Regions from separate parts of the Ralstonia flaminis genome, predicted to be linked through region 2. Evidence: predicted binding sites of a transcription regulator. Region 2 holds the regulator's gene; the other holds the start of a gene.
The links. The regulator FliA, encoded in region 2, starts transcription of late flagellar genes. The targets are predictions, from matches to a motif close to CTAAAGTTTNNNNNNNNNNNGCCGNTA.
Positions count from the first base shown of each region.

Region 1: a site for FliA is predicted at 6,263-6,289, ahead of R2N11_RS02845 (flagellin N-terminal helical domain-containing protein). Genes of this name have one in related genera too.

Region 1 is NZ_CATZLL010000002.1:48,136-56,029, forward strand. It holds gene R2N11_RS02810 (glycosyltransferase family 2 protein) at 1-7, shown strand, start outside; gene fliE (flagellar hook-basal body complex protein FliE) at 19-348, shown strand; gene R2N11_RS02820 (MarR family winged helix-turn-helix transcriptional regulator) at 566-1,009, shown strand; gene R2N11_RS02825 (glycosyltransferase) at 1,070-2,158, shown strand; gene R2N11_RS02830 (flagellar protein FliT) at 2,178-2,534, opposite strand; gene fliS (flagellar export chaperone FliS) at 2,595-3,023, opposite strand; gene fliD (flagellar filament capping protein FliD) at 3,076-5,121, opposite strand; gene R2N11_RS02845 (flagellin N-terminal helical domain-containing protein) at 5,328-6,149, opposite strand; gene R2N11_RS02850 (LuxR C-terminal-related transcriptional regulator) at 6,565-7,200, shown strand; gene R2N11_RS02855 (putative bifunctional diguanylate cyclase/phosphodiesterase) at 7,241-7,894, opposite strand, start outside.
Region 2 is NZ_CATZLL010000007.1:243,409-251,302, reverse strand. It holds gene R2N11_RS13465 (hypothetical protein) at 1-228, opposite strand, end outside; gene R2N11_RS13460 (nucleobase:cation symporter-2 family protein) at 418-1,830, opposite strand; gene R2N11_RS13455 (hypothetical protein) at 1,978-2,640, opposite strand; gene R2N11_RS13450 (MBL fold metallo-hydrolase) at 3,028-4,125, shown strand; gene R2N11_RS13445 (RNA polymerase sigma factor FliA) at 4,156-4,917, opposite strand; gene R2N11_RS13440 (MinD/ParA family ATP-binding protein) at 4,926-5,717, opposite strand; gene flhF (flagellar biosynthesis GTPase FlhF) at 5,735-7,588, opposite strand; gene flhA (flagellar biosynthesis protein FlhA) at 7,585-7,894, opposite strand, start outside.

The DNA of each region.
Region 1 (7,894 bases), on a different contig from region 2:
CCCCTGATCCCAACCAGCATGGATTTCTCCAACGCCAATTCCGTGGTCTCGCTGATGAACAGCGTGCTGGCGCCATCGAGCGCCGTCGGCAGCAGTATCGGCGGCACTGACGCGGCCAAACCGAGTGTCGATTTCGGTGCGGTGCTCAAGTCGTCGCTGGACAAGGTCGATGCCTCGCAGCAAAAGGCCGAGTCCATCTCGCGCAGCTTTGAGATGGGCAACAATGATGTCGACCTCCACGACGTGATGCTCTCGCTGCAGAAAGCCAACATCGACCTGCAGACCGCCGTGCAGGTGCGCAACAAGTTTGTCTCGGCCTATCAAAGCATCATGAGCATGTCGATCTGACGTGACCTCGCCGCCGCTTGTCATGCCCGCCAGCTGTGACCACCAGATCTGAGCGACGGCCAAAGCGCTTACAACTGCGTCACGCCGCGCGTACCCAATTCACATGCCGTCCGTGGCAATATTGACGTCCCATTGAATACGGTCATGCGCACACCGCCTGCCCAGGCCGCTGCGGCACGCACCGCACAGGTGCCAGGACCGTCCCCGGGAGTCTTCCGTGAACGACGTGCTGGCGCTCGATCAGCAGCTCTGTTTTCCTCTGTACGCCGCCGGCCACCTGCTGACGCGTCTGTACCGCCCGCTGCTCGACGAACTGGATCTCACCTATCCGCAATACCTCGTGATGCTCGCCTGCTGGCAGCAGGCACCGTGCGCCGTGGGCGACCTGGGCCGCACGCTGTACCTGGATACCGGCACGCTTACGCCGTTGCTCAAGCGCCTGGAAGAACAGGGTTTGCTCACGCGCACACGCGATCGCGACGACCAGCGCCGCGTGGTCATCGAGTTGACAGAGACGGGCCGCGCGCTGAAAGCACCTGCCACCAACGTGCCGCAAGCGCTCACATGCAAGATCCCGCTTGAGCCCGGCGAGATCAGCGCCACGCGCGAAATGCTGCACAAGCTGCTGGACGCGCTTGCTGCGGCCGATGACCGCGGCTAGCGGCATTCACCTGACCGACAGGCCAGGCTGCACCCTGAATCTTCATCTTTCCGACACACCGTGCCATCCACTCCCGCCAACCTCGCGCTGGTTGTCATCGCGCGCAACGAAGCCTCCTGCATTGAACGCTGCCTGCTAAGCGCCAAACCGTTTGTCGACCGCATGGTGGTGCTGGATACCGGCTCCGCCGACGACACCATGGCCATTGCGCAGGCGTGCGGCGCGCATGTCAGCCAGATGACTTGGCAGAATGATTTTTCAGCGGCGCGCAACGCCGCACTGGAAGCCGCCAATGCGGACTGGAACCTCGTCCTGGATGCGGATGAATGGCTGGAAAGCGGCGGCGAGCAGTTGCGCGCCCTCAGTAATGCCAACCCGATGCTGGGCATCCTCTGCATCAAGAACGATACCGACGCGACCGACGCCGCCAGCCAGCTGATTGCATGGCTGCCCCGGCTGCTGCCGCGTGGCGTGCGCTATGCGGGGCGCATCCACGAACAACCGGTGTCTTCGCTGCCGGCGCAGCGCCTGCCCATCGTGCTGCGGCACGACGGCTACACCAGCGCCAAGATGCAGAAGAAAGGCGAACGCAATACGCAACTCCTGCTCGACGAACTCAAGCATCGGCCAGACGATCCTTACGTGCTGTTCCAGCTCGGCAAGGAAATCGAACTGCATCAAGAAGACTACGCCAGGGCCACGAACTATTACGCCCGCGCTTTCGCCCTCGCACCGCAAGACGCCCCGTACCGCCGCAACCTCGCGCTGCGCTATCTGTACAGCCTGGGTAAATCGGATCGACTGGACGAAGCGATGGCCCATGCGGATGCCAGCATCCATGCATGGCCGGACTTTCCGGATCTGTGTTTCGCGCTGGGCTTGGTGTTGGTGGATGCGGCGGTCAAACATCCCGAGCACGCCAGCACGCAGTGGCTGCCGCTGGCCGAGCAGGCGTTTTGCCGTTGCCTTGAGATTGGCGATCAGGCGGGAATGGATGGCAGCGTGGTTGGGCGAGGCAGTTTCCTGGCGGCTCAACAACTCGCGACCGTGTATCAGATGCAGGCCAATGAGCTTGCCCGCAAATCCGAGCAGTACCTGGCGCTGTCGAAGCAGATGCAAGGCGCGCCTGCGCCTCGCCAAGTTGAATGAGTCTGTGGTCTGTAGCGGGTCAGTAACGCGCCATGCTGCCGTAGGCGTGGCTGGCGGTGTTGGCGCGGCGCGCCGTGTCGATGCGCTTCTGCAGGCGATCCAGGCGCGGATACACCATCGCGCGCACGCGGGCATCGTCTTCAAGAATGCGCACGAGTAGCGTACGTTTGCGCTCGATGTCGTCGCGCGACAGCGTGGGATGCGGCTCGGAACGGCGCAGCGCATCCACATAGGCGGCGCTTTCGCGCTCGAGCGTACTGACGACTTCCCAGTTACCTACTTCAGCTGCGCCGACCATTTCGGCAGTCAGGCGTGCAATGGCCTCGTAGCAAACGAACAGACTTTCGCTGTCCTTGATCGGAAAGTTGCGGTGCATGTTGGCTCCAGTTGGGCCGAATTCAATCAAAAAAATCGCTTTGCTGCGCGGCCAGCCGCGTCAGCTCACAACACTCAGGTGGTTGCTGGACGCCGCCGCACCCGGCTGGCCAATGGCAAGCCAGGCATCCTGCAGGGTCGCCAGCAGACCGTCAACCTCGGCAAGAATCGTCAGGTCGTTGGTGCCGTTGGCCAGCAGCAGGCGGCGCAGCATGTAGTCGTACAAGCCATTGAGCTGCACGGCGATCTCGCCGCCGCGCTGGTGGTCGAGGCTTGCCTGCAGCCCCTGACCGATGATCGAGATGACTTTGTCAAATGCACGCAGTTTGGCGGGCACATCACCACGCTGGATGCCGGCGCCGGCCAGGTTGATGGCGGCGCGTGCACCTTCAAACAGCATGGCGATCAACCGATGCGGATTGGCATCTACCACAGACGTCTCGATACCGACTTGCGCGTAGGCACCGATGGCGCGGCGTGCTGCGTACATGGGAAAGGTCCTCGCTGTGTGATCTTGTTATGGGTGGTGCTTCAGTTCTGCATCAACCGCTCGTGGTCTGATTCTGGATCGCCGCGAGCTGCGTAGTCAGGTAGCTGCTGGTGTTCGACATGCTGGCCACCGCTGCCGACAACGCGTTGAACTGCGTGTAGTACAGGGCTTGCTGATTGCTCAGCTGCGTCTGCATCGTGCTGATCTGGCTGGCAAGCGAACTGAGCGAGCTGTTGATGGAGTCGGTCTCGCTCTGCACCATGCCGTTGGTTGCCAGCAGGTTGGTCATCACCGTGTTGAGCTGCGCGGCGTAGCCACGCTGCACCGTCACCGTGCCGCGATTGCCCACCGAACCGCCGGTCACCTGCACAGTCAGACCATCGACCGCCGTGCCGCTGGCGCCGTAGAGGTTCTGGCCCGATCCCGTGGCGGCGACACCGTTGATGGTGCCCTGTACGTCCTGGCCGATCGTGGCAGCGGGGCTCGCCCCCATCAGCGACGCCGCACCATTGCCCGACACCGACACCGACGAAATCGAGCCGAACTGATTGTCGGTAATCGACAGCACACCGCTGGCATTGGCCGACACCGACGCCGTGATCTTGGCGTTTTGCAGCGCAGATGATGCGTTGATCTGGCTTTGGATCTGTGTGGCCAGCCCCCCCGCACTGTAACTGCCAGGCGGCACCGTCACGTTGACGGCGATGCCACTGATATTGAACGCCAGGGTATCGTTCGAGCCTGCGGTAATGGTGGTATTAGCTGCAGCCGACCCCGCCAGCGACCCTTGCGTCGCCAGTTGCGTCACGTTCACCGCGTAGGTGCCGGACTGTGTGGTGTCCGAGAAGGTCGGCACATTGAGCAGCGCATCCGTGGCCGTGCCCGTGCCCGCAAACAGACCCGCCACCTGGCTGGGCGAAGCAGCAATGGCCGCCGACAGCGTGCTGCTGTTGATCGACAGCGTGCCGTCCGAGTTCATCGTCACGCCCACGCTGCCCAGTGACTGGTAATTACCGCTGCCAACGGCCTGCCCCAGCACGTCGGTAATCTGGTTGATCAACGTCTTGGTACTCACATCGCCAGCCAGCGGGCCGTTGTTGGCGCTGTTGGACGTGTCGATGTTGGTGAGCGTGTTCAGTTGCGTACGCAGCGCGTTGTAGCCGTTCACGAAGTTGGTGACGGCGGTGGTGGTGGCGGTCGGGTCGTTGGCCACCGTTACGGTGGTGCTGCCCGTCTTGGCCAGCGTGAACGACGTACCGTCCACCACGTTGGACAGCGTATTGGTCGGGCTCTGCACCGCAATGCCGTTGATGGTGGCCAGGGCGTTCTGCCCGGTGGTCACCTCGGTCATGTTCTGCGTGCCGGACGGGTCTTGCGAGAGCAGCGAAGACAGGGTCGAATCCCCCGACACGGAGATCTTCATCTCCGAATTCGAGCCGCCCGCCGTGGAGGTCAGCACCAGGCGATACGGGTTGCCGCTGCCGTCGTTCACGATACTCGCCGACACGCCCAGGTTGGCCGAGTTGATGGCATCACGAATGCCGGACAGCGTGTTGTTGGACGAATTGATCGTGATTGAGCCGCCCGGCAGGCCGCCGTTCTGCGTGAACGTGGCGCCGCTGTATTGACCGTTCGACAAGGTGCCACCCGACACCGTACCGAACGAGAACGAAATCGTGGTCGGTGTACCACCGCCAATGGATGTCGTGGTGGAGGCCTGTCCCTTCGCTGCCAGGACCTGCGATTGCGCAAGCTGCGTGACATTGACAGCGTAGGAACTGGCCGGAGCCGACCCCGTGACCGATGCGCTCAGCACCGATGTGTCATAGCCGCTGGCCTTCATGGCGCTATAGCTCGACGCCGTGGTCAGGTTCGACAGTGCGGTCTGGAAGGTCGACAGTGAGCTTTTGAGCGTGCCCACGGCCGAGAGCTGCGTCTGGTATGACGTCTGCTGGCTCTGTAGTTGCGTCAGCGGCTGGCTTGCCACGCTCATCAGGCTGGTGACCAGCGAGTTGACGTCGATACTCGTCCCGATACCGGGAATCGAAATCGGCGGAACGTAGTTGCTGCTGGTAGAGGAGGTGGTGGTAGTCGCCATGATCGAATCTTGATGAGCGTCTGCATCGGCGGAAGTCTTCCTTCTCAACGGCAACGCCTGTCACTTCTTTAGGGCGGGTTAGCCAAACGCCGCCCCCGATGAAGAGGGGTATCCCACCTCAAAAAAAAAACCGGCGCCCCAAGGAGCGCCGGCCTTCGCTTGAACCGCCCGATGATCTGGGCGGCCGAGCCTGCATCAACCTGCCATTAGCCCTTCAGCAGGTTCAGGATGCTGTTCGGTGCCGAGTTGGCTTGCGCCAGCATGGCCGTACCCGCTTGCTGCAGAATGTTCTGACGGGTCATGTTCGACGTTTCAGCCGCGTAGTCGGTGTCGATCATGGCGGACTTGGCAGCCGACAGCGCGGTGTTCGACGAGGTCAGCGTGTTGATGGTCGAGCTCAGACCGCTTTGCTGTGCGCCCAGGCTGGCACGTGCCGACTTCAGGCTGGCCAGATCGGTGGCGATCGCGGCTTGGGCTGCGGTTGCGTTGGCGGTCGAGGTCACGCTCGTGCCGGTCAGCGTACCGAAGCTGGCCAGGTTGGCGTTCGTAACGGTTGCCACATCGGTCGATGCGCTTTGGCCGTACTGGAACGACGTGGAGGTCACCGAACCATCAAACAGCTTGGCGCCGTTGTAGTTGGCGTTGGTTTCGATGTTCTTGTTGGCCGAGGCCAGCTGTTGGTATTCCTTGTCCAGGTTGGCCTGGTCGGTGGTCGACAGACCGCCGTTGTTGGCTTCCACTGCCAGCTGGTTCATACGCTGCAGGTTGTTTTCAACCTGGCTCAGGTACGAGTCGGCCGTTTGCAGGTACGACTGTGCATTGTTGGCGTTCTGGATACCCTGGGTTTGTGCGTTCAGCGTGGTGGTCAGGCTCGACGACACAGCGTAAGCAGCGGCATCGTCCTTGGCGCTGTTCACGCGCAGGCCGGTCGACAGGCGTTGCAGCGACGTTTGCAGAGCGTTCTGCGACTGCGACAGAGCTTGCTGCGTTTGCAGGGACGAGATGTTGGTATTAAGGCTGAGGGACATGACGGCTCCTAAGTTTCCCGATGGCGTTGTTGCCCGTTTGGTTGCTCGTTCCGGCTAGGCCGGGCAACGTGACCTGCAACTTGAAGGGGATCAGGTCTGCGTTGTACTCAGGTTATCGGTGGCCGCGGCAGAAAGTTTAGGGGCAACTTGACAAATTTGTGCGCGAGCGGCGGTTTGGCTTGGGAGGCACCCCCTACTTCCGCCCCCCACCAAAAGAGGCGCCGGGCCTCCTTCTTGGCCGGCATGTGCTCGGCTATACTCGATCGATCCGTTCAAAAGCGCCCGCCTCTATATAGAGCACAGAGCGCTGCCGCACAGATGGGGAGTTGCACGGCCCGCCAGCATGATCCACAGGTCCAAGACCCGCTGGCGGCTAGAAGAGCTCTGAAGTGAGCCCGTTTGACCCGCAACGCCCATGCTTAACGTTCTGATTGTTGAACCGCACGATATTGCCCGTGCCGGCTTGCGCCAGATCCTCAAGGATTCGCGCCTGGCCCGGCAGATCGAGGCAGTCCCCGACCTGCACAACGCCAACCAAGATCTGCTTGCCGAACGCGAGTGGGACGTCATGCTGTTCTCGGTGGAATCTGCCACCGGTGACGAGTTCCTGACCATCAAGACCGTACGCCAGCAGCACGCACGCCTGGCCATACTGGCGCTGGGCCGTCACCCCGAGGCGTTGCTCGCTGTGCGGGCGCTCAAGGCCGGCGCGTCCGGTTATCTACCGATGGACGCCAGCCAGCCGCAACTGCTGGCGGCCGTCAACGCCATCGCCAAGGGCAAGAAATACCTGCCCTCTGACATGGTGGAGGTGCTGGCCGACAACCTGAACGTCGACTGGGACAAGCCCCGCCACGACATCCTGTCCGACCGGGAATTCCAGACCCTGCGCATGCTCGGCTCCGGCCGCACGCTGAGCGAGATTGCCGAGGCGCTGCAGATCAGCGCCAAGACAGTCAGCGTCTATCGGGGGCGGGTGCTCTCGAAGATGAAGCTGCGCAACAACGCCGAAATGACCATGTACGTGGTCAGCAACGGGCTGCACCTGTAGAACGCCCCGCAAAGCCGCAGCACGGGGGCGTTTTCCAAACTCAAAGAAGTCGCGGAATGCGCTCGCCATATCGGCGTACGTTCTCGCGCACCAACTCCTGTACAGCGGATGGCTCCAGCGGACGCGTGAGCAGGTAGCCCTGATACTCGTCGCAGCCGACTTCGCGCAGAAAATCGAGCTGTCCGGTGGTCTCCACACCCTCCGCCACGGTTTTCATGCCCATCGCCTGCGCCATCATGATGATGGCCCGCGTGATGGCGGCGCGTTCGGCCACGTGCGGCAAATCCTGCACGAACGAGCGGTCGATCTTGAGCGTGTCGATCGGGAAACGGTGCAGATACGACAGCGATGAATATCCGGTGCCGAAATCATCCAGCGCCAGCGACACGCCCATCGCGCGCAGCTCGGTCAGCAGCGCATGCAACGACGGATCATCGCGGATCAAAATGCCCTCGGTCATCTCCAGCTCAACCGCGTCCCCCGGCAAGCCGCTGGTGGAAAGCGCCCCGCGCACCATGGTGCTGAGCTGCCCCGAGCTGAAAGCCTGCCCTGACAAGTTGATCGACATGCGCAATTGCGGCAGCCCGATGCGGCGCCAGCGCGCAAGCTGATCGCAAGCGGCGCGCAGAATCCAGCGGTCGATCTCAACGATCAGGCCGGTCTCTTCCGCGTCCTGGATGAACTGGCCGGGCAT
Region 2 (7,894 bases):
ACCAGCAACATCGGCCGCGATCTGAATGAAACCCGCCTGCAGCAGTTCGAGCACCGCCAGCGCTTGCAGACCCAGTTGGTTCGCACGCACGGCAAGATCCTCGCCCGTAGCCTGACCGTCCACCATGATGAGCAACGCGCGGCTTGAGCGGCTGAGCGCCCCGTTGCGCGTGGCGATTTCACGGCGCCCCGCGTCTGTTTTTTCGAATCGTGCTGATAGCCCTTGCATGGTTCCCCCCGCTTTTTCTCTTCCTCCCCCGAAGATTGGGCACAACCTAAGGCGCTTTATTTGCAGAACCGTGAAACTGCACAGCTTGCACGGTGAAATCGATAAGCAAACGCTTGCGCTCAGATAGGTGTCGCCAAAGCAAAACACCCCGCCTGAAGCGGGGTGTTGCGTGGTTGCGGGTTGCGCTACTCAGTGCGCTGCAGCGGCTCCGCTCATCACCTCGTGCGAGCCACGGATGCCGTTGAACCAGGCGTTGAGCACCACCGCCACCAGCGTCCCCAGGACGATGCCGCTGTGGGTGATCGGGTGCGTCCATTCCGGGAAATGGTGGAAGAAGGTCGGCGCCAGCGTCGGCACCATGCCAAAGCCCACCGACACAGCGATGATCAGCAGGTTGTGGCGCTGGTTCTGGAAATCCACCATGCCAAGCATGCGGATACCGGCCGCAGCCACCATGCCGAACATCACCAGCCCCGCGCCACCCAGCACGTACTGCGGCACCGATGCCACCACGTACGACAGCTTCGGAAACAACCCCAGCACGATCAGCAGCACACCACCCGCCGCCGCCACATAGCGCGAACGCACGCCCGTGATCGACACCAGCCCGATGTTCTGCGAGAACGACGTATGCGGAAACGTGTTGAACACGCCGGCCACTACGGTTGCCAGACCGTCAGCGCGCAGGCCATTGGTCAGCTCATTGCGCGAGATAGGCTTGCCCACCACGTGCGACAGCGCGAGGAACATGCCGGTCGACTCCACCAGCGTGATCACGATCACGATGCACATCGAAATGATGGCCGACAGCTCAAACTTGGGCATGCCGAAGTGGAACGGCGTCACCAGCGTCATCAGCGGCGCGACGCTCGCATCGGCCAACGACACCTTGCCGAAAGCGGCGGCCACCAGCGTGCCCGTCACGATGCCCAGCAGCACGGCGATGTTGCACAGCAGCGCGTTACCGAACTTGGTCAGCAGCAGGATCGTCACCAGCACCAGCGCGGCGATCGCAAGGCCGAACGGATCGCCAAAGGCTGGGTTCGGCACCATGTGGCGCACGCCGTCCACCACCTGCGGAATCATCTGCTGGCCACCGGCGGCCCAGTTGATACCCACGCTCAGCAGCGAAAAGCCGATCAGCATGATGACTGTGCCCGTCACCACGCGCGGGAACAGGCCCAGCAGCCGGCCCATCAGCGGTGCAATGGCAATGCCGAACACACCCGAAACAATGGATGCCCCGAAGATGCCGGGCAGGCCCATGCCGGGCTCCACGCCGATGGCGATCATCGGTGCCACGGCGGCAAAGGTCACACCCATCATCACCGGCAGCCGGATCCCGAAGATCAGGAAGCCGAGCGACTGGATGAGCGTGCCGACACCAGCCGCAAACAGATCGCAATTGACGAGATACGAGAGATCGCTCTTCGACAGGCCGAGCGCATTGCCAACAATCAGCGGCACCGCAATCGCACCGGCATACATCACCAGCAGGTGCTGCAGGCCGAGCGCGAACAGACGCGGCAGCGGCAGGCGTTCGTTGACAGGATCGACGCAGATCGAGGGCGAGGGCGAGGAAAGGCCTGAGGATTGGCGCATGTCTTGTCTCCTGGGGCCACCCCCGTGTACGTGCCGGAGGCGTGCCTGGTGTGCATCGGGCAGACCGGGCGCAGGCGCCGTCTGCCGACATTTGTGCGGCGTGATGTCGCACATTTGCCGGCATCTTGGAGCGCGCCTCAGTTTATGTCAACAATTCACACCGTCTTTTGTGTACATATTTTGCGTTCTGAAATGCGTATGCGCTTCAAACATCGCCACGCCCTGGTAGGTCACGCCAGAGTCGAACCGCTGGCGGTACAGGATGACGCATCGCAGCATGCCGTTTTCGGCCACCACGGGCGTGAGATCATAGGTGCCGCTTCCGAATGGGCTGCCGCCGTGGCAGGTGGTGCCAATGTCGGGCTGGTAGTGCCGGATCAGCAGCGTCGCGCGCTGCCCGTCGGCTTGCACCTCCAGGCTGCCGAGCAGGCGCAGTGTGCCGTCCTGCCAGACCATATCCAGCGTGCCGCTCACGCAGCCTACGGGGCCGGATCCACCAACCACGGTGGGCGTCGTGAACACGCCACGGCATCCGCGCACCGTCTGCTGGCGCAATGTCAGGTCGGCCTGATCGATCACAGCGTAGTGGTAGTCCCCCGCGTCGCCGCCAACGTCCTTGGTCAGCGCGCCGACACGCACCTTGCCGCGCGTCCAGCGCCCGTGCGTGTAGCCGCGGTGGGCATAGAGATCGGCCAGCTCAGCGGTGTCGCCCATCAACCGATAGCCATTGATGCCAACGATGGCGCCCGAAGGTGTTTGCGCCAGCCATGCGGCGCTGCCGCTGACCTGTCGCGCCCCGTTGCCCAGCATGAAGCGGGGTGGCGCGCTACGGTAAACAGGCGAGCATTCAGCGGAAAACGTGGCAAACCGGGCATCTGCCAGCAGAACGGTCTGCCTGCAACCCGCCGGTTCCTGACAACCTGTCAAATAATGAGTGGTCCCCTTTTTTTATGCGCTTCGGGCACGTCCGTAACGTCGGTTTGCCCGGCCAAGTGATGAGATGAATCCATTGTGGTCCTTGAGGAAGGTTTGACTGCCGCGACTCCATAGCGGAATGTGCTGTGCAGCGCGCCTCGGCGAGGCGGTTTCAGCCTAGGCAGCGTCTCACCCAATGTTCAAGAAACAACACAACTTGATATTCCTTGATATTCAAGCGGGTTCCCTCAACTGCGGGACTCGTCCATCCCCAGCGATGCTATGAAGAACCCTCACTATGATCCGGCCAAGCCTCACCACACGCCGGACGGCTTCCGCAACCGCTACCCCCATCCGCACCCCGGCGGCGACTTCTGGAAATGGCAACGCGAGCGCCGCAAGTCAGGGCTCCCCAAGCCGCCCACGCTGGACCTCTCCTGCATTGCCCCCAACCTGACCGCGGTGCACCAGCCGCCCGACGTGCCGCAGCTCACCTGGATCGGCCACGAGACGCTGCTGCTCCAGATTGACGGGCTGAACGTGCTGACCGATCCGGTGTTCTCCGAGCGTGCCTCGCCGCTGCCGTTTGCCGGCCCGCGCCGGCACCAACCGCCGGGCCTCTCGCTCAAGCAGTTGCCGCATATCGACCTGGTGCTGATCTCGCACAACCACTACGACCATCTGGATAAAGCCAGCGTGCGGGCGCTGATGCGCCAGCCCGGCGGCGCGCCGATGTTTTTCGTGCCGCTGGGCATCGACCACTGGTTCGCGCGCAACGTGCGGGGCACGCGCCTCAGCGGTGACAACCCCAACGTACGCGCCTTCGACTGGGACGATGAGGCCAACTTCGGCCCCTTCACCGCGCACTTCTGCTCCGTGCAGCATTGGTCCGCACGCGGCCTGTACGACCGCAACCAGACGCTGTGGGGCAGTTGGGCATTGCTGCATCCGCGCCTGCGTTTCTGGTTCTCGGGCGATCTGGGGTATTCGCAGGACACACGCGACATTGGCGCGCGGTTCGGCCACTTTGATGTGGCAGCGATTGCCGTGGGCGCCTACGAGCCGCGTTGGTTCATGAAGGCACAGCACATCGACCCGACCGAGGCGGTGCAGGTCATGCAAGACATCGGCGCGCGGCAGGCGGTGGGCATCCATTGGGGCACGTTCGCACTGACGGACGAACCGCTGGACCAGCCCATCGCCGATCTGGCTGCTGCATTGAAGGTGGCCGACGTTCCCGCAGAACGCTTCGCTCTCTTCAAGCACGGTGAGACACGCGTATGGGATGCAGCGGCCCAACGCCTTGTCACCGCATTGCCCAAAGAAAAAGCGCGGCCGCGAGATGACTCGCTGGCCGCGCAGTCATTGTCTGGCAGGTAACGCTAGGGACTGAGAGCCGCTAAGCCGGCATCAGGTCGGTGTCGGCAGCCATGCACGGTCACGCAGACGGGCGCGGATGCGTGCAATCGCCTGGCTGTGGATCTGGCACACGCGCGACTCCGACACCCCCATCACAGCGCCGATCTCACGCAGGTTCAGGTCCTGCTCGTAGTAGAGGCTCATCATCAGCTTCTCACGCTCGGGCAAGCCTTCGATGGCGGCCACCACCGATTCGCGCAGATCGTGGTCCAGCAACTGGTCCAGCGGCGTGGAGTCGTTCTCTGCGGCGCGGTTCTCGATGAAGGCGTCGGCGTCTTCGCGGTCGAAATCTTCGTAGTACAGGAGCTGGCTGCCTTGTAGGTCGACCAGTTGCTTCTGGTAGTCGGCCAGCGACATGTTCAGCGCGGCGGCAATCTCGGTTTCGGTGGGCGCGCGGCCTTTCTGCTGCTGCAGCTTCTGGATCGCCTGCTCGATCGTGCGGGCATTGCGGCGCAGCCCACGCGGCAGCCAGTCGGAGCCACGCAGCTCGTCCAGGATCGCGCCGCGAATCCGCTGGGCAGCGTAGAACTCGAACTGCACGCCCTGCGTTTCTTCATAGCGCGACAGCGCATCGAGCAAGCCCATCATGCCGGCCTGGATCAGATCGTCGAGTTCGACGCTGGCCGGCAGCTTCACCATCATCTGGTTGGCAATGCGGCGTACCAGCGGTGCATACGTCGCCATCTCGTCGGACTTGGTCTTGCGACCGGTTGCGGTGTACATATCCATGCCTGCCTTTGGCGCTTCGTTCATGGTGCGCCTCAATAAACCATCTCAGCCGCGTGCGCACAGGCGCGGGGCGTCGCTGGGGGTGCCGATATTGACGTTGCTTCTGCCGACGCATCTGCCGTTGCCTGAGTCGGTTCTTGCGCCGATACCATCACCCGCGACGCCGCCGTGCTACCGGCGACATCAGCGGCCTGGGCCTCGGCGCTGGCCCAGCTCAGCATCTCTTCGGCAAGCTGGCGGAAGGCCATGGCCGAGGGCGATGCGGGAAACGCGCTCGCCACGGGCTTGCCGAGCGAGAGCGCCAGTTCTACATGCCGGTCTTCCGGCAGATAACCTGCAAAGTCGATACGGGTGTTCAGGTACTGCCCCACCGTGTTGGCCAGGTTGCCGAACACGCGCACAGCGGAGTCGACCGAATGCGCGCCGCAGACCACCGTGCGGATACCCGCGCCGCCCTGCAGCCCTGCGGTCTTCTTGAGCAGCGTGTACGCGCTCTTGATACCTTCCGGGCCATCGGAGAAAACCAGCAGTACGTCGTCGCAGGCTTCGGCCACCGTGCCCAGCGCGCGGGTGCCAAAATGCCCCGCCACCAGCGTCACGTCGGCACTGCTGTCGTGCTGCTCGAGCATGCCGGCCACGGCCAGCATGGTCTGCGCGCTCACCACAGCGGCGTCGCGGCCCATGGCGGACAGTGCAATGCGCAGGTTGTCGACAAAGTCGTCGATCTGCTCCTCTGCACCGATCACCAGCACACGGCGGCTTGCCACCTGGCCGAGCATGCGGCGCAGCCCGGCGGCCTGGTCCTTGGCGAATGGGGTCGTCATGGTCCCCTCTTTGTTCTTTATGCGAAATCGAAAGCGGCCAGGCCCGGTTCGCGGCTGCGTGCGGCGCCTTGCGCCACCAGCAGCGATTCATCCGAATCCAGCGCGAACGACGATTGCTCGGCACTTGCACGGAAGCTGCGATGGATCAGCAGCTTCTTGTTCGGTACTGCAATGTCCTCCGGCACGCGCTGGCCGTACGACACGTAGTGCAGCGGCAGGCGGCGGCGGATCATCACGTCCATCGCGTGGCCCACCGATGCGGCCTCGTCGATCTTGGTCAGGATGCAGCCGGCCAGGTTGGCATCGCGGTAGGCGCTCACCACCTCATCGAGCGTCTTGCCGTTGCTTGCGGCGTTCAGCAGCAGCAGGCGCTTGATCGACGGGCCCACGGCATGCAGCATTGCCATCTGCTCGGACACCGCGCGATCACGCTGGCTCATACCAATGGTGTCGATCAGCACCACGTGCTTTTCGCGCAGATCGTTGAGCGCCAGGCTCAGGTCTTGCGCGTCTTTCACGGCATGCACCGAGACGCCAAGGATCTTGCCGTAGATGCGCAGTTGTTCGTGGCCACCGATCCGGTAGCTGTCAGTCGACAGCAGTGCCACGCGCGAAGCGCCGTGGCGCAGTACGAAGCGCGCAGCCAGCTTGGCGGTGGTGGTGGTCTTGCCCACGCCGGTCGGGCCCATCAGGGCAAACACGCCGCCCTGGTCGAGCAGGCTGTTTTCATCCGACACGGTGGTCAGGTTCTTTTCAATGGCACGCTGCACGAAGTCCAGCGCACCTTCATACGTGTCGTGCTGCGGCATGTTCTCCAGCACGTAGCGCGTGAGCTGCGCCGAGAAGCCCGCGTTCAGCATGGTCTGGAACAGACGCGTGCGCACCGGATCGCCCAGCTTCACACCCAGCGAGGCCAGGCTCGACATTGCGTCGGTCAGCGTGCTCTTGAGCGTTTCGATCTCACCCACCATGCGGCGGGTCATGGCATCGGTTTCAGCCTTGATGTCGGCCTTGATGGTCGAACGCTGCAGGCTCACGTCGTCGCGCTCGGCGTCAGGTTTGGGCATCGAATCCTCCATGCGGACGAAGATGTCGGCCGGCTTGGCGGTCTCAACCTGCGGTTGCGGGCGGGCAATCTGCTGCTCGGCGCGCACTGCACGCGCCTGGGCTTCCACACGCTCGGCAAACGAGCGCAGCGTCGTCGGCTGGTCTGCCTGCGCACTTGCCCGGGCGGCCGGGCGCATCATCTGTTCGACAGGCTCGTCTTCCGGCACGACGGTGCGGCGGGCGATGAACTGGGCCGTGCTGGCCAGCGTCTGCGCAGCATCTTCATTGGCGCGATCCAGCGAGAGGCCTGCCAGCATGCGGGTGGAGGCGACCAGCGGATCCACACCCAGCAGCGTTTCCGATTCGCCGAGCACAACATCATCATCCACGCGTGCTTGCAGCTTGCGGCCGGCAACCGGTGCGGCAGGGGCCTCTTCCTGTGCCGGCGCGTGGGCAACGGCGACACGGCGCGCTGCGGCAAAGCGATTGCGCAGACGGGCCAGCGCATTGGGTGCGGGCGATGCTTCAGCCCCCGCCTCGGCTTGCACCGGTGCCTGCGGCTCTGCGGGTGCCTGAGCGGCGGCCTCGGCCACTGGTGCGGGCTCTGGAATCGGAGCCGGCATGCTCGGGCGGCGTTGTGCGGCCCTCGGCGCGGTCGAGTGGGTATCGACCAGCGCATCCAGGTGGGTATCGGAAGCGGCGATGACTTCGATGCCGCCCGGCACGGCGCGGTTCGAGAGGATCAGCGCGTCGTCGCCCAACTGGTCGCGCACTTTACGCAACACGTCGCGCGACGTCAGTCCGGTGAATCGATGCATTTTCATGCGCGGCCTCCAAGCATGGCGACAACCTTAATCGTTCGGTGATCTGGAATTTCAGCGTGTGACAGCACGCGCAGGCTGGGTGCGGCGCGCTTGAACAAGCGGGCCAGCATCGGGCGCAGCGCGGGCGGCACGAGCAGGACGCCCGTCTGGCCCATCTGTTCGTATTGGCGCGAAGAATCCGCGGCGGCCTGCATGAGCGAGTCGGCCAGTTGCGGTTCGATCGGGCCGGCGTTTCCGCCAACAATGCTTTGCAGCAAGATGTTCTCCAGATTCGGGTCGAGCGTGACGACCTGCATTTCGTTCTTG